4 regions of the Propionispora hippei DSM 15287 genome follow, and region 4 is predicted to be linked to each of the others. Evidence: riboswitches for the same ligand, from Rfam matches in the RefSeq annotation. Region 4 holds a riboswitch; each other region holds the start of a gene.
What was found. A riboswitch is a leader RNA that binds a small molecule or an ion and turns the genes downstream of it on or off. The one in region 4 is predicted to bind thiamine pyrophosphate.
Positions count from the first base shown of each region.

Region 1: another riboswitch for thiamine pyrophosphate. It lies ahead of thiT (energy-coupled thiamine transporter ThiT); the one in region 4 lies ahead of thiS (sulfur carrier protein ThiS).
Region 2: another riboswitch for thiamine pyrophosphate. It lies ahead of thiW (energy coupling factor transporter S component ThiW); the one in region 4 lies ahead of thiS (sulfur carrier protein ThiS).
Region 3: another riboswitch for thiamine pyrophosphate. It lies ahead of cytX (putative hydroxymethylpyrimidine transporter CytX); the one in region 4 lies ahead of thiS (sulfur carrier protein ThiS).

Region 1 is NZ_FQZD01000015.1:73,851-79,286, reverse strand. It holds gene F3H20_RS10600 (class I adenylate-forming enzyme family protein) at 1-916, shown strand, start outside; gene F3H20_RS10595 (aminopeptidase) at 1,000-2,229, shown strand; gene F3H20_RS10590 (hypothetical protein) at 2,327-2,509, opposite strand; gene thiT (energy-coupled thiamine transporter ThiT) at 2,595-3,221, opposite strand; TPP riboswitch at 3,284-3,394, opposite strand; gene F3H20_RS10580 (thiamine diphosphokinase) at 3,441-4,172, opposite strand; gene F3H20_RS19905 (hypothetical protein) at 4,247-4,411, opposite strand; gene F3H20_RS10575 (MalY/PatB family protein) at 4,515-5,436, opposite strand, start outside.
Region 2 is NZ_FQZD01000016.1:40,193-45,628, forward strand. It holds gene mrdA (penicillin-binding protein 2) at 1-1,522, shown strand, start outside; TPP riboswitch at 1,578-1,686, shown strand; gene thiW (energy coupling factor transporter S component ThiW) at 2,029-2,556, shown strand; gene thiM (hydroxyethylthiazole kinase) at 2,543-3,373, shown strand; gene F3H20_RS10885 ((deoxy)nucleoside triphosphate pyrophosphohydrolase) at 3,427-3,825, shown strand; gene F3H20_RS10890 (EamA family transporter) at 3,876-4,307, shown strand; gene blaOXA (class D beta-lactamase) at 4,459-5,292, shown strand; gene F3H20_RS10900 (FHA domain-containing protein) at 5,380-5,436, shown strand, end outside.
Region 3 is NZ_FQZD01000036.1:1,930-7,365, forward strand. It holds gene F3H20_RS19990 (hypothetical protein) at 45-218, opposite strand; gene dxs (1-deoxy-D-xylulose-5-phosphate synthase) at 693-2,582, shown strand; TPP riboswitch at 2,625-2,734, shown strand; gene cytX (putative hydroxymethylpyrimidine transporter CytX) at 2,930-4,144, shown strand; gene F3H20_RS15765 (hypothetical protein) at 4,173-4,487, opposite strand; gene F3H20_RS19995 (hypothetical protein) at 4,932-5,090, shown strand; gene F3H20_RS15770 (aminotransferase class I/II-fold pyridoxal phosphate-dependent enzyme) at 5,153-5,436, opposite strand, start outside.
Region 4 is NZ_FQZD01000038.1:22,274-27,709, forward strand. It holds gene cysD (sulfate adenylyltransferase subunit CysD) at 1-47, shown strand, start outside; gene F3H20_RS16225 (sulfate adenylyltransferase subunit 1) at 62-1,777, shown strand; TPP riboswitch at 1,855-1,964, shown strand; gene thiS (sulfur carrier protein ThiS) at 2,074-2,274, shown strand; gene F3H20_RS16235 (thiazole synthase) at 2,278-3,048, shown strand; gene thiH (2-iminoacetate synthase ThiH) at 3,094-4,194, shown strand; gene thiF (sulfur carrier protein ThiS adenylyltransferase ThiF) at 4,205-4,840, shown strand; gene thiE (thiamine phosphate synthase) at 4,827-5,436, shown strand, end outside.

The DNA of each region.
Region 1 (5,436 bases), on a different contig from region 4:
CAATGTCCTCTGCGTACTGCCTATGTATCACTGCTTTGCCTGGACCTGCGCTATCTTAAACGCGCTTTGGCTCGGGGCTGGCATTACCGTACTGGAAACCTTCGCTCCCAAGGAAACGGCGGCAGTCATCAAGGAGCACCGGGTTACGGTCATGTACGGCGTCCCGCCGATGTACAACCTGCTGTCCCGTCTGGCCCAGCCCGACGCCTTGCGCTCCGTCCGCATCTTCGTTTCCGGCGGCGCCTCGCTGCCGGTGGAAGTGGCCAAACAGTTCGAAAGCATTTACGGTACGCCGATTATCGAAGGCTACGGTCTGTCGGAAGCCTCACCGGTAGTCACCTTCAACCTGCCGGAAAAGAGAAAATACGGCTCCATCGGCAAAGCTCTGCCGGGCATCACTGTCGCCATTGTAACTGAGGACGGTCAACAGTTGGGCACAGGGGAAATCGGCGAACTGGTTGTACGAGGCCCGATTGTCATGCAGGGCTACTGGAATCTGCCGGAACAGACGGCCCAGTCACTGCGGGACGGCTGGCTTCACACCGGTGATATTGCCTACCGGGATGAAGATGGCTACTTTTTCATTGTCGATCGCCTGAAAGACATGATTATCAGCAGCGGCGAAAATGTCTATCCCCGCGAAATCGAAGAACTGCTCTATACCTATCCCGGCGTGGTGGAGGCGGCCGTCATCGGCGTACCCGACAGCCTGCGGGGACAGGCTATCCGCGCCTATTTGGTCATGCGGGAGGGAGCGTCCTTTAACAAACGGGCCGTGAAGGAATTTCTGCAGGCCCGGCTGGCACCGTATAAGCAGCCCCGTGACATTGTCGTGGTTGACGCCCTGCCGAAAACTCCGACGGGCAAGCTGTTAAAACGGGCGCTGCGGGAAGAAGCGGCCGCCACCAAAAGTTAGCTGTCACGGCTCGTTTTCATCCGGCACATAAGCGGCCGGCGCTGCATATCCTGACGTGTAAACCACCAGAAGGGAGACTGTCCATGAATACGCAATTGCTTGAAAAATATGCCCGTTTGATTGTAAAAACCGGTATTAACTTAGAGAAAAACCAGACGCTGGTTATCAATTCCCCCATTGAAAGCGCGCCCTTTAGCCGGGCTCTGGCGGAAACCGCCTACAAGGAAGGTGCCCGGGATGTGGTCATCGTCTGGCGCGACGAATTATTCACCAAAATCCGCTACACCCATGCGCCGGAAGAGGTATTCAGCGAATATCCCGACTGGCAAAAAGAGCTGTATATGACCTATGTGCGACAGGGGGCTGCTTTCGTCAGTATTGCCGCCTCCGATCCCGAGCTGCTGAAGGACATTGAACCGGGCCGCATCGCCAAGGCCCAGAAGGCCGGCAGCACAGCGCTGCGCGAGTACCGGGAGCGTCTGATGAGCAACCAGAACACCTGGTGCGTCGTATCCGTTCCCACCGCGGCCTGGGCCAAAAAGGTATTCCCGGACCTGTCGGAGGAAGCGGCCATTGCCAGACTCTGGGAACTGATCTGCCAGGTCGTGCGGGTGGATACACCCGATCCGGTGGCCGCCTGGAACAGCCACAAGCAAAACCTGCAGCAGCGGCTGGATTTCCTAAACGGCCACAACTTTAAAACGCTTCATTATAAAAATTCGCTGGGTACCGACCTGACTGTCGAGCTGCCGGAAGGCCATATCTGGCTGGGCGGCTCCGAGCACACGCCGGACGGACGGGAATTCATCGCCAACATGCCGACCGAGGAAGTCTTCACCCTGCCTCAACGGACAGGCGTCAATGGCAAGGTCGTCAGCTCCAAGCCGCTTAACTACAACGGCAATCTGATCGACGGCTTCATGCTGACCTTCACTGACGGCAAAATTGTCGATTTCACAGCCAAAACAGGCTACGAGAGCCTGAAACACCTGCTGGAAACCGACGAGGGAGCCAGCTATCTGGGTGAAGTGGCGCTGGTACCCTTCGACTCTCCTATCTCTAATGCCAACATTTTGTTTTACAACACCCTATTCGATGAAAACGCCTCCTGCCATTTAGCCTTCGGCAAGGCCTATCCGGTCTGCCTCGCCAACAGTGAGAACTACACGGCGGAAGAACTGGCGCAAAAAGGCGTAAACGATTCACTGGTCCACGAGGATTTTATGCTCGGCACCGCCGATCTGGAAATCCTCGGCACCACCCGGCAGGGACAGCAAATTCCTGTTTTTAAAAACGGCAATTTTGCCTTCTGATTTTATACACCAGGGCGCCCGTCAGGACGTCCTTTTTTTCCACTGGCGCCGCCGGCTGCTGATCAAGGCCAGCGACGAAACAAAAAAGGGAGAGCTGTCAGATCAGCTCTCCCCGGTCATAGGTATAGTCAAATTCTACATTGGAAATATTGTTGGCCACAATATCGTCGGCAATCGGGTCGGGAAAGATCCGGACATGTTTCGACGAATATACCTTGCGGCGAACCGGTTCAAAATAGCCCCGTTCATTGGGCGCGTAAGCAGGTCTTCTCTTTTTCATAGCGCTACTCCTTCCCGATTGAATTACGCTGTTAGTTTGCCCCGCCGTCACAAAAATATGAAAAGCAGGCACTGGAAAAGGCCGGTTATTTTTGGATGGTCTGCAGCACTCTGCCAACCGGCAGTACTTTAAGAATAACCAGGCAAATGATCAGCTCCGGCAGCAGGTAGCTGCCGTTAAACACCAGGGAATACCAATAGGGAGATACCCCCTCCGGCGCATAGCTGGCGAAAAAAACAACGCCCGATATAAAATGACAGATAAACCGGCCGACTACGGCAACCGTCGCGCCTAAGAACGGCCGGTCCCGAAAAAAGCCGGCCAAGCCCATGGCCATGTACGGCAGGGGGTAATCGAACAGCACCTGGACAGGATGCAAAATATAAGGGTCCTGCAGCAGGTTAAGCAGCCCGTAGACAAAACCTGCCAGATAGCCCACCACCGGCCCGTAGCGGAAGGACAGCAGCAGGAGCGGCAGCATGGCTCCCAGCGTGACACTGCCGCCCTGAGGCATATGATACAGCCGGAAGGTGTGCAGCACCACCGTCAGGGCCAGCGCCAGACCGATATGAACCAGCAGCCGGGTATGGATAGTGATTTTTTTTATATAGGCAAACGCTGCCAGCAGCGCCACCATTCCGATCAGGGCGAATAGGCTGGCCGGGTTTTCGGAAAGCAGCCAGATAGCGTTTAACCAGGTTGTCTCTTCCATCTTTCTCATCTCCTATGTAATCATATCAGCTATGCAAAAAACCGCATTCCCGAGGAATGCGGTTAAAAAACGTTTCGCTTCCCTACGCTGGCATGACCCAGATCAGGTGAAGGGTTAATGATTAGATCATTTCTCAGCCCAGTGCTCCGCACCTGGCACCCCTAGCACAGTGTTATGCTCTTTTTATGGTTATTATTCTATAGCGCACCATCTGTCTTGTCAACTGTCCGCCGCTACATGAGCGCTCTGCCAGCACAGGTAGACCCCCAGACTGCCGCCGTTCAGGGCCACGCTGACCTCGGCCGCGGCCGGGCGGTTGCTGACGGCATAAGGCAGGGTGCTCAGCAGTTCCACCCTGTCCAGCGGCCAGTGGACGCCCTGGATGCTCACGCCGCTGCAGGTGCCGGACAAGGGCAGGAGTGATATAACCTCAGGCGCAGCGCGCCAGGTAAGCCGGACCGCGTCTTCGCCTTGCAGCAGGAGGAGCACTTCCGTCTGATCGGCGGCCAAACAGCGGGAAAGGCCTAAGGCGGCGCGGCCTGTCAGTGAATAGATATTGCTAAAGGCATGATCAAACCGTCCGCCCCAGACGCCGGTAACCACCACAGCTGCCTGGCGGTATACCGTGCCGGCGGTTTGCAGGGCAAGCTGCAGGTCGGTAAGATTTTTTTCGGCCGGATATTCCTCCATCGGCACACCCAGTTGCCGTCCCCAGGCCCAACCGGCCCCGCTGGCGCTGTCGCCGTCGCCAATCACCCGTTCAGGGACAATCCGGCTGCGTTGGCAGCAGTCAATGCCGTGGTCGACGCACCAGACGGCGCGGCCGGCAGCGGCCTCCTTCAGCCAGACCGGCTGCGGCGCCCGGCCGCCGGCTGCCAGCAGGACCTCCCGGTCCGGTGCCGGGCCGGGGAATAGGCAGTCCAATTGCGGCAGTCGTATTATATGGTTCATACTGGCAGTCTCCTGTTCTCTCTTTTTTTAAATCCCGGCTGCGGCAGGTATTGGCACGGTAAGAAAAAAGAGCCTTATGGCTCTAGCGGTTTCTTCGTACATCGTTTATATTCGTCCATTTTTTCCCGAAACGCTTGCATAACCCGGATGGCTTCCGGTGATCCTACGCCTTTTTTGCTGATAGTATCATGCAATTTTTCTTGCAATTGCTCCACTTCTTTCCATAGTTCCTGACTCATGGCTCTGACCTCCAATTGCAAATAATTACTATCCATAAGTAATTATACCACACCATGAGGGGAGGAAAAAGCAAAATTCCCTTGGCCACCGGCCGGTAAGGACTCAGTCCTTGCCCCGGCGTGCGGCAACCGCCTGTTTGAGCTGGGTCAGCGCCTTGGTCAAAATACTGCGCGGGCAGGCGGCGTTGAGGCGCATATAACCGTCGGCCTGCTCACTGAACCAGAAGCCGTCGTCCAAAGCCAGCTTGGCCTCGTTCAGCATAAAGTCGTGCAGTTCGGTACGGTTCAAACCCAGTTCGCGACAATCCAGCCAGACCAGGTACGTTCCTTCCGGTTCATTAGGTTTGATTTCGGGAATATGGGTCCGGCAGAAATCGCCGATATAGGCAAAGTTATCCTTAATATAGGCATTGACCTGCTCCAGCCACTCCTCGCCCTGACGGTAGGCCGCTTCCACCGCCACCAGGCTGAAGCAATTGTTGCGGCGGATGTCCAGGTTTCCTAAAATCGCATCAAACCGGGCTTTGTATTCGCGGTTGGGGAAAATGACAATGGAAGCCTGCAGGCCGGCCAGATTGAAAGTTTTACTCGGCGCAATGCAGGTAATGGTATTCTGCCCGAATTCCTCCGAGATGCTGGCAAAGGGGATATGTTTATGTGCGGAATAGACCAGATCAGAGTGGATTTCATCGGCAATAACGGTAACGCCGTGGCGCAGGCAGATCTGGCCCAGCCGGACCAGCTCGTCCTTGTGCCAGACACGCCCCACCGGATTGTGGGGACTGCACAAAAGCAGATATTTCGCACCCTGAGCGGCAAGCTCTGCCAAGTGATCATAATCCATCTCATACCGGCCATTCACATTTTTCAAGGGATTCTCCAATAGCTGCCGGCCATGGCTGCGCACCACGTCAAAGAACGGATAGTATACCGGCGACTGAATAATGATCTTATCTCCCGGTTCGGTAAAATGTTGAATCATCATACTTAACGAAGGAACCACACCGGGGCTATGTAGCATCAGA
Region 2 (5,436 bases), on a different contig from region 4:
AAAGGAGGAAAATCCGTTAAATCCGGTTATCGTGAAAAACGATGTGGGGCAGGACATTGTGGCCAGGATCGAAGAACACAAAAGCGATCTGCCTGGCGTGGTACTGGCGATCCAGGCGGTGCGCAGCTATATATATAATGACCTTGGCGCTCATATGTTCGGCTACGTAGGGGAAATCAACGACAACGAACTGGAAAAAGGGAAAGCCGACGGTTATAAAAGTGGTGACATTCTGGGCAAGTCCGGTCTGGAGCAGGTCTATGACAAGACACTGCGCGGTGTGGACGGCGGTGAGCAGGTCGAAGTGGATGTGACCGGGCGCCCCATCCAGCGACTTGGTCGGAAGGAGCCGGTTCCCGGCAATGACCTGTGGCTTACCATTGATTATCGCGTCCAGAAGGCTACGGAAGAGGCGATGGACAGGCAGCTTACCTATTTGCAAAACAAGCTGGGCAACAGCAAAGCGAAAGCCGGCGCCGCCGTGGCGATCAACCCTAAGACCGGTGAGGTGCTGGCGATGGTCAGCCGGCCGGCCTTTAATCCCAACCTGTTTAATGGCGGCATCTCGGAAAAAGACTGGAAGATAATCAACGATAATCCGTTCAATCCCATGCAGAACCGGGTGATTGCCGGTGAATATCCGCCGGGTTCTACCTTTAAAATTGTGACAGGCACGGCAGCGTTGGAACTGGGTAAGGTGACGCCGGAAGAAAAGATTCTCGATACAGGCAAGCACTGGATTATTCCCAAGGGAAACGCGCAGAATGAAGCGCTGGGCCTGATCGATTTCCGCGAGGCGTTGTCCAAATCGGATAATGTGTATTTTTATGAAATGGGCAACCGGCTGGGCATCGACAATCTGGAAAAGTATGCAAGAATGTTCGGTCTTGGTGAATACACCGGCATCAAGCTGCCGGGTGAATCGAACGGTCTGGTGGCAAATAAAAAGTATAAAATGAAAGTGTACGACGAAGACTGGTACCTGTCGGAAACCTTTGACGCCGCTATCGGGCAGGGATTCCAACTGGCGACGCCGCTGCAGGTGGCCAATGTTATGGCTCAGATAGCTAACGGCGGACATCGTTACCGCCCCTACCTTGTCAGTAAAATTGCCAGTCCCGACGGAAAAATCATTCAGACCTTTCAGCCGGAGGAAGTGGGAACGATCAATATATCGGCTAAAACACTTAATCTCATCCGGAGCGCTCTCCGGGATGTCGCTTTGCCCGGTGGTACGGCGGCGTCTACCTTCGCCGGCTTTCCCATTCCGATCGCCGGCAAAACGGGTACGGCGGAAAATCCTCATGGCGATGATCATGGCTGGTTTGTGGCCTATGCGCCGTTTGATGATCCGCAGATCGTGGTGGCTGTTCTGATTGAGCAGGGTGGTTTTGGCGCCGATTCGGCCGTGCCGATTGCCCGCAAAATGCTGGAGGCTTATTTCGATGTTCCTTCCCAGAAGAATCCGGCAGATTTATATGCCGAGGAGCAGGCGGCAAAAGCCGGTGCTAAGCAGCCATAAAAGGTACTTCTTATATTTACCGAGAGTGAGCCTGTATGATATAATAAATAAAACCACATATTCTTCGGGGAGCTTGTGTAGCAGGCTGAGAGGAAGTAATCGAACTTTGACCCATATACCTGATTTGGATAATGCCAACGTAGGAATGTGAATTGTGTTGCTATGATGTATAGCTAGAGCAGGGATATGCCGGCAGGTGTATCCTTTTTTTTATTGTTCGTAGGTTTCAGCGGCAAGGTTTAGTTCTTGCCGAATGGAGCACTCGGTGGAGGAGGAGCGTCCTGCACCGGATGGCAAACGACAGCTACATAGCGAGGGAGCCCGTGTTTCGGGATGAGAGGAGGCTTTGGAGCCTCGACCGGTCTGATGGCTATGCCAGAGGGGGACTGCTATGTAGTTTTGTTTTATATACCTTGCTGTAATTTAATCCCTGTCCGGCATAGCCTGTTGACAGGGATTAAGCATGTACATGCTTGCCATAGATGATTACAGATGAGGTGTTTTTGATGAATCGAAATGAGGGACTCTTAAAGATGGTGATGTTATCCATGCTGGTGGCCATTGGCGTGGTAATTTCCCCTATCCTGCGGATTGAAGGGATGTGCCCGATGGCCCATGTGATCAATATCGTATGTTCTGTTTTATTGGGACCCTGGTATTCTTTGCTGTGCGCTACACTGATTGGTATCATCCGGATGATGCTGATGGGCATCCCGCCATTGGCGTTGACCGGCGCGGTATTTGGCGCCCTGCTGTCAGGTCTGTTGTACCGGTATTTTAAGGGACGGCTGATCTGGGCTGTTATTGGCGAGGTGCTTGGCACAGGCGTAATCGGTGCCCTTGTTTCCTATCCGGTGATGACCTTTCTGTGGGGCAAGGCAGGGCTGACCTGGACCTTTTATCTGCCGCTCTTTACCGCAGCTACGCTGATCGGCGGCTCGATTGCCTATGTATTTTTGACAGCTTTGAAAAAAACGGGTATGCTGGCAGTATGTCAGAACCGGTTAGGAGCGGTGGTCTATGACAAAGGCTGATGTCTCGCTTGCCGGACTGCTGGCTGTCCGGCGGGAGGTGCAGGAACGCAGGCCGCTCATTCACTGCATTACCAATCCCATCTCGATCAATGACTGCGCCAATGCTGTCCTGGCCGTCGGGGCCAAGCCGATCATGGCGGAGCATCCGGCCGAAGTGGCCGGCATTACGGCGACGGCAGCTGCCTTGGCGGTCAATTTAGGCAATATAACCGACAGCCGCATGGCGGCTATGCGTGTATCCGGCAAAGTGGCCGGCGAACGGAAGCTGCCTTCGGTGCTTGATCTGGTCGGCGTGGGCTGCAGCCGCCTGCGTCTTGACTTTGCCAGGGAGTTTATTGCCGAATGCCGCCCTGACGTGATCAAAGGCAACATGTCGGAAATCAAGACGCTTAGCAAAGGAGAAAGTCATGCCCAGGGAATTGATGCTGGCGAACAGGACAGCCTGGCCGGGGATAATATGGCCGATACCTTGCGCTGGCTGCGGGAGCTCTCACTGGCCACTGGCGCAGTTATCACCGTAACCGGCCGGGTGGATGTGATTACCGATGGCCGGACCGTTTTCCTGCTGGAAAATGGCTGTGACATGCTGGCGAGGATCACGGGAACCGGCTGTATGCTCAATGTGCTGGTGGCCAGCTTTATTTCAACCGGTCGTATTTTGGCCGGCGCGGTGTTGGCGACGGCGTTTTTAGGCATCTGCGGTGAACTTTCCCTGCCGGTGAAAGGCACCGGCATGTTCCGGGCCAATTTGCTGGATACTATATACAGTCTGACTGACGAGGAATTTAGCAAAGCCATTAGGTGGACGGTCTGCTAACCGGTAGGGATATCGCGCCGTCATCATCATTATTGTCTAAAGGAGCTTGGGTCATGCGACATGTAACGGCCGCTGTTTTATTAAAGGACGGTAAGTGCCTAATCGCTAAACGGCGAACAGGTGACGCGCTGGAGAATCTATGGGAGTTTCCCGGTGGCAAGATTGAAGACGGGGAGACACCGCAGGAATGTCTGCAACGGGAAATCCGGGAGGAGCTTCAAATCGAAGTCACGGTGGGAGATTTTTTGACCGAAAGCATCTACGACTACGGTCGGGGCGTCATCCGGTTAATGGCCTATATCGTCACCTGGCAAAACGGCAATTTGCGACTGACCGTTCATGACGGACTTGCCTGGGTTGATAGGAACACAATTACCGGCTATCCATTTGCTCCGGCCGATATTCCGATAGCGGCGAAGGTGAGAGACCTATTGTCCGCTGGGGAGAGTTGACGGATATTGCGCGATTGCATAGTATAGTGGAAAGAAAGGGAGTAGGTGAATTGGATTATTTATGGCTGGTATTCTCCTTGCTATCGGCTGTAACGGCGGCGCTGGTGGCTATTTTTGGCAAGATTGGCCTGCAGACGGTGGACGCCAACTCGGCTACAGCCGTCCGGTCGATCGTAATGGCTATTTTTTTAATGGGAGTGGTGGTACTGCAGGGTAGTGTTAAGCAAATACCGGTCATTTTAGCCGATAAAAGGACGTTTTTATTTATTGTGCTTAGCGGTATAGCCGGGGCCCTGTCCTGGTTGTTTTATTTCCTGGCCCTTAAGTACGGCAAGGTATCACAGGTAGCGCCTATTGACAAGCTGAGTGTTGTGATGGCCACGATTCTGGCTGTCGTGCTGCTGGGTGAAAACATCAGCCTGTTAAATGGTATCGGCGTTGCACTTATCGCCGCCGGGGCCATTGTGGTGGCTCTATCCTAGGGAGCCGCTGATTTAATGAGCCTGCCAGCCTGGCGAAAGTATAGTCTGCAGCTTGTCAGGCAAAAATCAGCAACCTGTCATACTCCTGACATGGTTCCTTGTTAAGTAAGCTATTATAATGGACGTATAGAAGAAAAACAGGGGTGAAGTTATGAAAAAGAGTACAATCATGACAGGGCTGATTCTTTTGTTAAGTATGCTTGTGGGGATTGTGGCAGTGGTATCTGTATCGGCACGGCAGCAGGAGCCTAAGGTGATTCCTTTGGATGTAACTGCCGTCAAGGTGGACGAATTTTTCCCCCGCCAGGAAGGAACATTCATTTTAAAAGATATGCAAACCGGCAAAATGTTTGTCTACAATCCGGCCAGAGCGAATGTCCGGCAGTCGCCTTGCTCTACCTTTAAGATCATGAACTCGCTGATTGGGTTGCAGACCAAAGCAGTGCAGGACGAGTACGATGTGAAGCGCTGGGATGGCACCGACCGTGGGTTGGCGGTGTGGAACCGGGATCATACGCTGGGGTCGGCCATGCGCTATTCCGTAGTCTGGTATTATCAGGCTATGGCCCGTGATATTGGCGCCGAGCGGATGCAATACTGGCTGGACCAATGCTCTTACGGCAACCGGGACATCAGCGGCGGCATTGACCAGTTCTGGCTAAACAGCTCGCTGACCATTTCACCGTTGGAACAGGTTGAGTTTCTGGAGAAATTGTATGCCGGAACCCTGCCTTTCGATAAAGACGTGATGAAAACGGTTAAACGGATGATGCTTTTGGAAGAGGGGGATACATATGCGCTGTACGGAAAAACCGGAAGCTCCAAAGACAATCTGGGCTGGTTTGTTGGGTTCGTCAATGTAAAGGGAAGGACCTATCTCTATGCTACGCAGCTTGACAGTCCGCAAGGAAATAAAACCGGCGGCGCTTTTGCCAAGAAGGTAACCCTGAATATTTTAAAAAAGTACAGCTTGATTGATAAATGAATCGGAACTTATAATAAATAGAGGAGCCGGGCCGCTGTGTGAGAATGGCGGGAAGGCCCCTCTAAAATACTCTGTAGGAGATTTCCGATGCAAAAACAGGTGTGGCTTGTTATCGAAAGGGGAGAACCGTTTGAAATAGGAACC
Region 3 (5,436 bases), on a different contig from region 4:
AGGAAACTCACCTTGCCAATCCGGAAGGTGAGTTTCTTTTTATTTCATTCTTCTTTGCCGGGAATTGCCGGATTGCCGCGAACCGGTTTGCTCGCCCGGCGAACTGCCGCCAGAGCGTGCCGTATGACTTCATCCACTTGATGTTTGTTTAAGCCAAAAGGACGAACCATTGACTTGACTTCGTTGCGGAACTTTTGCTCATTAAAATCAATTACCAACAGGACCACCCCTTATTGTGTCTTTACTTTATTATACGGATGAGCCGGCGGGAAGGTGAACTGTAAAATTTCTTTATGTTACCTGGTAGTCTGTAATCCCTAATTCTTAGTGTTCTTACGAGATCTTTCCGCCCTGCTTAGTTGCCGTCGGCTTGCGTATTCCCGATATGCGCACCTCCTCCGTCTTGCAGGACGAAAAATCTCTCGCAATTCATTCTATAGGTTTAGAGTTTACAGATCTCTAGTGCTCCATAAACCTTGTAAACAGAAATTGCTGACGGTCAAAATTTCGTCAGCCGGCGTGGTCGTCAGTCGACATATAGGCGTCTTGGCTGACAAAACTTTGCCTCGCCGCAGCTTCCAGTTTCAAAGTTGGCGGAGCAGCAAAAATGAACTTTTGTGCAAAATGGCAGGGGATTTCTTCCAACATGGCGAACTATATTCTGGTATTAGTTTCAGGAGGGAGAACGAATTTTGCATACTTTCTTAGAACGTGTCAACAGTCCGCAAGATATTAAGAAGCTGACTTTTGCCGAACTTACTTTGCTGGCGGGAGAAATCCGCAGCCTGATTATTGAAACGGTAGCCCGGTCAGGCGGCCATCTGGCTCCCAATCTGGGGGTGGTGGAGCTTACCCTGGCTTTGCATAAAGTGTTTGACAGCCCACAGGATAAAATGATCTGGGATGTGGGTCACCAGTCTTATGTCCATAAAATATTGACGGGGCGGGGCGGTGCCTTGCATGAGTTGCGGCAAATGGGCGGTATCAGCGGCTTCCCGAAGCGCAGTGAAAGCGAACATGACGCGTTTGCCACCGGCCACGCCAGTACGTCCATCTCGGCGGCTGTCGGCATGGCGGTGGCGCGGGATATGTCGGGACAGGACAATCACGTGTTGGCGGTAATCGGCGACGGGTCGTTGACTGGCGGGCAAGCTTATGAAGCTTTGAATCACGCCGGGCATATCGGCACCAAACTGATTGTGGTACTGAATGACAATGAGATGTCCATTGCCAGGAATGTAGGCGCCATGTCCGGCTATCTTGCCAAAATACGGACGGCTCCCGGTTATGCGAAGGTCAAACAAGACCTTGAACATTTGCTGCGGCGTATTCCCTCGATCGGTGACCGGATGGTTCAGACGGCGGAGCGGCTGAAAGACAGTGTGCGGCATTTCTTTATTCCGGGGATGCTGTTTGAAGAGTTGGGTTTTACCTATCTCGGTCCGATCGACGGACACGACCTGGCCGACCTGACCGGACTGTTGGAAAAAGCAAAGCAAATGAGCGGCCCCGTTGTCCTCCATGTGCTGACCCGCAAGGGAAAAGGATATGCTCCAGCCGAACGAAATGCCGATATCTTTCATGGGGTAGGACCTTTTCATGCGGCCACCGGCGAGATTATCAAAAAGGACGGACCACCCACCTATACCCGGGTATTTGGTGACACCTTGCTGACCCTGGCGGAAGCCGATAAAAATATAGCCGCCATTACGGCAGCTATGCCGGAAGGAACGGGGCTAAAAGCTTTTGCCGGCCGTTTCCCGGCCCGTTTTTTTGATGTAGGTATTGCCGAACCTCATGCGGTGACCATGGCGGCGGCGATGGCCTGTGAGGGGAAGAAACCGGTCATTGCGCTTTATTCCACCTTTGGCCAGCGGGCTTATGATCAGGTGCTGCACGATGTCTGTCTGCAGGAGCTGCCGGTGGTGCTAGCTCTTGACCGGGCCGGTCTGGTAGGGGAAGACGGTCCGACGCATCACGGTGTGTTTGATTATTCCTATCTCCGGCATATACCCAATCTGATCTGCATGGCTCCGAAGGACGAGGGGGAACTGCGACATATGCTGTATACGGCGCTGCAGGGAAATCGGCCGGTAGCCCTGCGCTACCCGCGAGGCAGCGGGATCGGGATCGGGGTCGATTTGAGTGAACCGCTGCAGGTTTTGCCTGTCGGGCAGGCCGAAGTATTACGGCTGGGGCGGGATGTTAACCTGGTTGCTATCGGCTCCATGGTAAACCCCTGCCAACAAGCTGCCGCGCAATTGCAGGAACAGGGTATTGACGCCGGGGTAGTCAATGCCCGCTTTGTTAAACCGCTGGACCGGTCAGTTATTCACCTGTTAGCGGAAACCGGTCCGTTGATTACGGTGGAGGAAAATGTGCTGGCTGGCGGCTTTGGATCTGCCGTTCTGGAATGTCTTAGCGACCAGGGGCTGGCGGGTAGCCGTGTGCTGCGCCTGGGGCTGCCGGATGAGTTTATTGAGCATGGCGCTCATGCCCTGCTGCTAAAAAAGTATAGTCTCGACGCCAACGGCATTGCCAGGCAGACAGCAGGGTTTTTGCGGCAGCTCTTTCCGGAATAAATTGACCTTTTGATAAATCTGTGATACGCTGATACCAATTACATACCTGTCACAGGGGGCTGGGAAGGCCGGCTGAGATATAGACCCGATATGTCTATGACCTGTAACCTGATCTGGATAATGCCAGCGGAGGGATGACGGATAGAAGGGCCTGTTTTTAACCGTTAGCATCCGTGAGGATGCTTTTTTTATTGACTGGGCTGATGGGAATTGAAAGCAGTTTTTTTATCCCGTAGGATGTAATACTGAACTTCCACTAAAAGCTTGGGGTCTTTGCAGTCTTTCTAATCTTTTAATGGGAGCCAGGATAAGAAAATCAATGGTTGTTAGGAAAGGAACGAACTAAGATGCAGGAAAATAACCGGACGGTACGGGGAAGTCATTTTTTATTTTTATGGTTTGGTGCGGCGGTATCAATCGCTGAGATTATGACCGGCGGACTATTGGCGCCGCTGGGATTTAAGCAGGGGCTGCTGGCGGTGATCCTCGGTCATCTGGCCGGAACGACGCTGCTGGCCTTGGGCGGCTACATTGGTGCCCGCGAGGGAATTCCAGCTTTATTTTCTACGCGAATTTCTTTTGGGGTATATGGCTCTTATCTTTTTTCTGCTTTAAATATTTTGCAACTGGTGGGTTGGACGGCAGTCATGATCATTTCAGCCGCCCGTTCAGCCAATGATGTGACCAGGCTGTTGTGGGGCTGGGACCAGCTGCAAGTATGGAGTCTTTTTATTGGCGCGCTGGTGGCTCTATGGATTGCGCTGGGCCGCGAAGGAGGCTGGAAAAAACTGAATATGGCTGCAGTGGTATTACTGCTGGGCGTAACGGCGCTGTTGAGCCAGGTAGTCTTTCATGATACCGGCGCTTTGACCAAAGAGGCGGTTGGCGGCATATCTTTTGGCGGGGCGTTGGAGCTGAGCGTGGTTATGCCGTTATCCTGGCTGCCGCTGATCGCCGACTACACCCGTTTTGCCCAAAGCCGCCAGGGTGCCGTGTGGGGCAGTTGGGCCGGCTATTTTATTGGCAGCTGCTGGATGTATATTATCGGCCTGGGGGCGGCGCTGGTGAGCGGCAGTGCCGATCCGTCGGCCATGATGCTGGCCGCCGGTCTGGGCTTTGGCGCCCTGGGCATTATTGTGCTGGCCACTGTGACGACTACGTTTATGGATGCCTATTCCGCCGGCGTCAGTTTTGCCAATCTGGTGCCGGCCTGGAATGAAAAATGGATGGCGTTAGTACTGACGGCAATTGGTACGGCACTGGCGCTTGCGGTGGATATGGAACTTTATCAGGACTTTTTGCTGGCCATTGGCTCAGTTTTTGCACCGCTGTTTGCTGTTCTGTTCAGCGATTATTTCTGGCACGGCCGCCGGCAGGTGACAGCAGGTCTCTTGGTTGACTGGCCGGCGTTGGCCGTTTGGGGTATTGGGGTTTGGCTGTATTATCAAATGCTGGAGGTTGATTTTATCGCCGGCGCGACCATACCGGTCATGGTTATCTCAGCCATATTGCTTAAGCTGGTGCGCCAAGTGGGAGGACAGCAAAAACAGGCCGGCAGATAACCGGCCTGTTTGGAAGAAACAATGTTTTTTAATAGAGTCCGAATTTTTGCGACAGCCAATAACTGGCCGGCTCCTCAATCCAGCCCATGCTGTTGTCGGTAATTTCGGCGACAAACAGCCGGTCCTCGTGAGCCAGATAGCGGCCGATGGCCTCGAAAATCTGGTTGGCGTCATAGGGGCTGTCCAGCAGCCACACGGACGGCAAGGCCGGTATGGCATCACCCAAGGCGCGGAGTGCGGCGGTAAGACGGTCATAATCAGGCTGCTGGGAGCCAATGGAAAAGGTAATTGTGTAGATCATCGCTTTGTCCTTTCTGTCATATCCTGTACAATTCGCCGGCACCGGAAAAAAACCTTCCGTTTGATTGCCGGACGTGTTTTCAAAACTATATGAAACGGCCCCTGACAGCGCTATCTGTGCCATACTTCATTAAAAAATTTGCAATAGGACCACTATTCCTGCAAAAGTTCGCGTGCCCTTTAGGGTATAACTCGTTTGGCGCAAAAATCACTCGCCCTGGATATTCCGTTTAGTTTGAAAATGCGCCGTAAGAAAAAACAGCAAAAATAGTTTCAAGCTAAACGGAATTCAAAGAAAAAAGGGGTATACTAAAAATATCTCGGAGATACCGGGACAAATAAAGAGATGTTTTCTCCCTGATTTCATTTCTTTATTTTTTCGACCCCGCAGCCCCGGCCGGCTGCGGGGTTATTCCATTTGGGTTAGAATTTTTAGACAATCTGTGGTATGATAATAGCAGCTAGAGCAAAAGGGGGAAGCAAGCGTTTGTTTAAAAAGCTTTCGACAAAAGATAAAATCTTATCGGTGCTGTTTGTGGCATGGATTGCTATTTTGGACATTCATAATTTAACCTTTATCCAGATTGCCGGTATCATTGCCATTGTGTTCTATTTTATTGCGTTATATAACAAGGTCAAGGAGTAGTTTTTATAAACGGAAAAGACCGTGAAGGCAGGAACGCCTGTCTTCACGGTCTTTTTATATTTCTAGCGGGATAGCCGCTTGACGAAACAGGCAATGCGCTCCAGAGCCTCGGCCAGATTGTCGCTGGAGGTGGCGTAGGAACAGCGGACAAAGCCTTCGCCGCAGATGCCGAAGGCATCGCCGGGGACTAAAGCCACTTTCTCTGCTTTCAACAATTGTTCGGCAAAAGCCAAGGACGACAAGCCGGTCTCCTTAATAGAAGGAAAGATGTAAAAGGCGCCCTTAGGCTCAAAACAGGCTAAACCGGCGTTGTGCAGACCGTCCAGCATGAGTCGCCGGCGGAAGT
Region 4 (5,436 bases):
AGGATTCCTACGCCATGCAGAAGCTGCGCAAAGACGGTTATATGTAAAGGAGAGAAAACGGATGGTAGCTGCCAGAGAATCATTGAACATCGTCGTAGTGGGACATGTCGATCATGGAAAGTCAACCGTCATTGGCCGGTTGCTGTATGATACCAAATCCCTGCCCGAAGGCGCGATTGAACGGGTGAAGCGGATTTCTCAGGAAAAGGGGAAGCCTTTTGAATACGCCTATTTGCTGGATGCCTTTGAAGAAGAGCAAAAACAGGGCATTACCATAGATACCACGCAATTGCAATTTCATACCGAACAGCGGGATTATGTCATTATTGATGCACCGGGGCATAAGGAATTTTTAAAGAATATGATTTCCGGCGCAGCCAACGCCGAAGCGGCGCTGCTGATTGTAGACGCTAATGAAGGCATTCAGGAGCAATCCAAGCGTCATGGCTATATTCTGTCCCTGCTGGGCATTCAAAAAGTATATGTGCTGATCAATAAAATGGACTTGATCGGCTATTCGGAAGCCATTTATCATCAGATCAAAAAGGAAATGCATGAATTTTTGGGTAACCTTCAGGTATATCCCTTGAAATACATTCCCGTATCGGCGTTTTGGGGTGAGAATATTACGCTGCATTCGGAAAAAATGTCCTGGTACAAGGGAGAGCCACTGTTGACTGCCCTGGATTTGTTTGAAAAGGATCGCGGACTGGAAGACAAAGCGCTGCGGTTTCCCATCCAGGATGTTTACAAGTTTGATCACCGGCGCATTATTGCCGGGCGGATTGAAGCGGGGACCTTGCGGGAAGGCGATGAAATTGTTGTCGTTCCCGGCCGTAAAACGACCCGGATCAAAACCATCGAGTACTGGGCGGAGCGGGATAAGACCAAGCATTCCCAGGCCGGCATGTCGGTAGGGATCACTGTGGAAGATGAGTTTTTTAACCAGCGCGGTGAAATGATTGTTCATAAGGAGGATATTCCGCTTATTGCCAATACCTTTAAGGCCAATATTTTCTGGATGGGCAAAAGGCCTTTGCAAAAGGGACAGGAATATAAGCTGAAGCTAGTCACCCAGGAGGTGGAGTGCGAGATATATTCCATTACCAAAGTAGTTGATGCTACAACGCTGGCAGCTACGGAAGACGCCGGTCAGGTGAATACCAACGATGTGGCGGAAGTGATTATCCGGACGAAGCGGGAAATCTGTTTTGACGAATTCCGGAACAATCCGGTCACCGGGCGGTTTGTGCTGGTTGACGGCTACGAGACATGCGGCGGCGGAATTGTATCCGGTTTGGTGGAGGGCCTCAAGGCAGGAAGCTCGTTGGTAAAACAGGATAAGGAATTGATCGTCGGCTGCTTTGATGAATACTATTATATTCTCTCGGAAAATCGGCTGGAACGTTTGCCGCGTAAAGCCCATAACTTCCATGTGGGCGATGTACTGCCGATTACAGGAGACAGCTATGAATATCCGCAGGACTTTGATTTGATGGATGCCAGCGGGGGCCTGGCCGCTAAGGTGCGCAATGCCAAGCTGCAGACGCTGGTGTCGTTGGCGGAATATACCTATAGCGGGGTGCCTGTCCTCAATCCGCAGGGCTTTTATGTCCGGGTGGCGTCGGTCGAAGATCTGGCCTTATTTCGGCAGGAATACGCCGCTGCAGGCGGTCCGTCCGGTGCTGTGGTGAATAAGTGGCTTTCCTTCGGCAAGTTCCGGGAAGTCCGTTTCCTGCCGTCCCGGCAGACGCTGGAAGTTGAATACCATATTTAATTATATTTTGGCACAATTATTTTGGTCCCGTTATTGACGGCAGAGGGCGGAGGGGTTACAATCAAATTATAATTTCATAAAATTGCCGAGGGAGCTCATGTTATGGGCTGAGAGTGGACTAGTAAGCACCTTACCTCTAAACCTGATCGGGATAATGCCCGCGTAGGAAGTGTATGAATTGGTTATGCATGACGCGCTATCGTTCCGGTAGCGCGTTTTTTGTTTATGCCTGCCTGCGTTGTCGGCAACATATTCTGTCCGGGGCAGTTTGCACATCATTCCGGGAGGTGAATAGGTTGCAGATTACAGTTAACGGAAAACCGTTCGTTCTTACTGCGCCAATGACGATCAGTGACTTCATAGAAAGCCGTCAGTTGAATCCGGCCACGATTGTCATTGAATTCAATGGGGCCGTTGTCGCATCAGATAGCTGGCCGTCGCTAAGTATGCAGGAGAATGACAAACTGGAAATCATTACTTTTGTGGGGGGAGGCTGAACGATGAAGGATGTATTGGAAATCGGCGGACAATTATTACAGAGCCGGTTGTTTTTGGGAACAGGAAAGTTTTCGGCTAATGCTGTTATTCCTGAGGTGGTCGCTGCCTGCGGCGCACAGGTGGTGACTGTCGCCTTACGGCGGATTGATCTGCAATATCCGGAAGAAAATGTGGCGTCCTATATTCCTCAGGGCTGTATCATCATGCCAAATACTTCCGGTGCGAGAAATGCCGCCGAGGCTGTTCGCATTGCCCGTCTGGCGCAGGCCGCCGGCTATGGAAACTGGATCAAGGTGGAAGTGATTGCCGATAACCGGTATTTGCTGCCGGACAATTATGAAACCATCAAGACGACAGAGACTTTAGCGGCTGAGGGCTTTATCGTCCTGCCCTACATGTCACCCGATTTGGCGGCCGCCAAACGGATGGTTGAAGCCGGGGCGGCAGCCGTAATGCCTTTAGGAGCGCCTATCGGCAGCAACCGCGGCTTAAAGACGAAGGAACTAATCAGGATTTTGATCGAAGAGCTACCGGTGCCTGTGATTGTCGATGCCGGACTGGGCCGTCCCTCGGAAGCAGCCGAGGCCATGGAACTGGGCGCGGCTGCCGTTCTTGTTAATACTGCCATTGCCACCGCCGGAGAGCCTGTTTTGATGGGCAGTGCGTTCAGGCAGGCCGTGGAAGCAGGCCGCAAGGGGTATTTGGCCCGACCTGGCGCTATCCGCCGTGAAGGGACCGCTTCTTCGCCGCTGACCGGGTTTTTACAGGAGTAGTTTGATCAGCATCATTTAGCCCAAGCTTTGTCAGGAGGAGAGCCTATGAGTTTCTATGGGGAACTGAAACGGTATGACTGCTTTGATTTTGACGGATATTTTTCGCGGCTCACGGCAGCCAATGTGGAGCAGGTGCTGCATAAGGAGCGGCTGCAGGTCCTGGATTATCTAACCCTGTTGTCGCCCCAGGCGGAAGGATTTCTGGAAAGCATGGCGCAAAAAGCCAGCAGGCTGACCATCCAGCATTTTGGCAAGACCATGCTTTTGTATACGCCGCTGTACTTGTCCAATTATTGTACCAATCAGTGCTTATACTGTGGATTTAATACGAAGAATATTTTGCACCGGAAAAAGCTTTCGCTGAATGAGGTGGCGACAGAGGCCGAAGCCATTGCCCGGACCGGCTTGAAGCACATTATTATTTTGACGGGTGATTGCACTAAAGAATCGCCGGTAACCTATATTGCGGATTGCGTGAAAGTATTGAAAGACTATTTTTCTTCCATCAGCATGGAAATCTACGCCCTGACTTGTGAGGAATACGAACAGTTGGCCGCAGTTGGCGTGGATGGTGTTACGCTTTATCAGGAGGTATATGCCCCCCTGCTTTACGCAGAACTTCATCCGGCAGGACCCAAACGGAACTTCCAATTTCGTTTGGACGCACCGGAACGGGCCTGCGCCGCCGGCTTGCGTTCGGTCAATATCGGTGCGCTGCTGGGGCTTAATGAATGGCGGCGGGAAGCTTTTCTGACCGGTGTGCATGCCGATTATTTGCAAGCCCGGTACCCCGCCACCGAGATCAGCATTTCACCACCCCGTATGCGCCCCCATGCCGGCGGTTATCCGCCCAAGGCGCTGGTTACCGATAAGAACCTGGTTCAGTACATACTGGCCTACCGGTTGTTTATGCCGCATGGCGGGCTGACTCTTTCCACGCGGGAGAGCGCTGTGCTCCGTGACCATCTGGTAGGCCTGGGGGTGACGAAAATGTCGGCAGGTTCCTGCACCGCTGTGGGCGGACGGACCGATAAGGGCGAAACAGGACAGTTTGAGATTTCCGATGAGCGGACGGTGGCCCAGGTGGCGGCCATGCTGTACCAGAAGGGATACCAACCGTTATATAAAGACTGGCAGTTATTGTGAGGAGTAGAGGATGAACAGGTTAGATGAGGCGCTTACCGCTTATGTGGGACCGGCATTGCTGCAATATATGAAAACCGTGCGGATTGGAATTGCCGGAGCTGGCGGTCTTGGCTCTAATTGTGCGGCTATGCTTGTCAGGAGCGGATTTAGCCGTTTAACAGTCGTAGATTTTGATCAAGTAGAATACAAGAATCTCAACAGGCAGTTTTATTTTCAGCATCAGATCGGAAAAAGCAAAGTAGAGGCTTTGCGGGATAACCTGCTGGCTATTTCTTCCGGCCTGGAATTGACAATGCTGCCTGTACGGATCGAACAGCATAATGTGGCCGCTATATTCAAGGACTGCGAGGTCATTGTCGAAGCCCTTGACCGGGCGGATTATAAAAAGCTGTTGGTTGAGGCGTATCTCGCCAGCGGAAAGTTTATGGTAGCGGCCTCGGGTTTGGCCGGCTGGGGCGACAGTGACCGGATACGGGTTCACCGGCTCAAAGATACCTTTTATCTGGTGGGAGATTTGGTTTCCGGTATCGGCGAGGCATTGCCGCCAATGGCGCCCTGTGTTACGATAGCGGCCGCCAAACAGGCGGATTTAATTGTGCAGTATGCAGTCGAACGGGTAAAGGGAGATGGCGATGATGAGAAGTAAAATGGAGAATTTTTTGGCCGGCGGTATTTATGGATTAACGGCGGCCGAATATTCACTGGGGCGGTCCAACACAGAGGTGGTTGACTTATTGATTGCCGCTGGAATTAAGGTGATTCAATACCGGGAAAAGTATAAAAAGGCCGGAGCTATGTTTGAGGAATGCCGCTATATCCGGGAAAGAACCCGGCTGGCCGGGGTTACGTTTATCGTTAACGATTTTGTCGATTTAGCACTGGCCGCCGGTGCCGACGGAGTTCACCTCGGACAGGAGGACTTACCGCCGCAGGAAGTCCGGAAGCTGGTAGGCAATGACATGCTGATTGGCTTGTCCACTCATTCGCCGGAACAGGCCGATGCCGCCGTTAAGCTGGACGTTGATTACATCGGTGTGGGACCTATTTTCCCCACCCATACCAAAACCGACGTATGTGCGGCGGTGGGACTTGAGTATTTGGACTATGTCGTTAGACAGAGTAAGCTGCCGTTTGTTGCTATCGGTGGCATAAAGGAAGGCAATGTGTTGTCGGTCAGCCACAGGGGAGCTCGAATGATTGCCATGGTGACCGAAATTGTCGGAGCGGCGGATATTGTAAGCA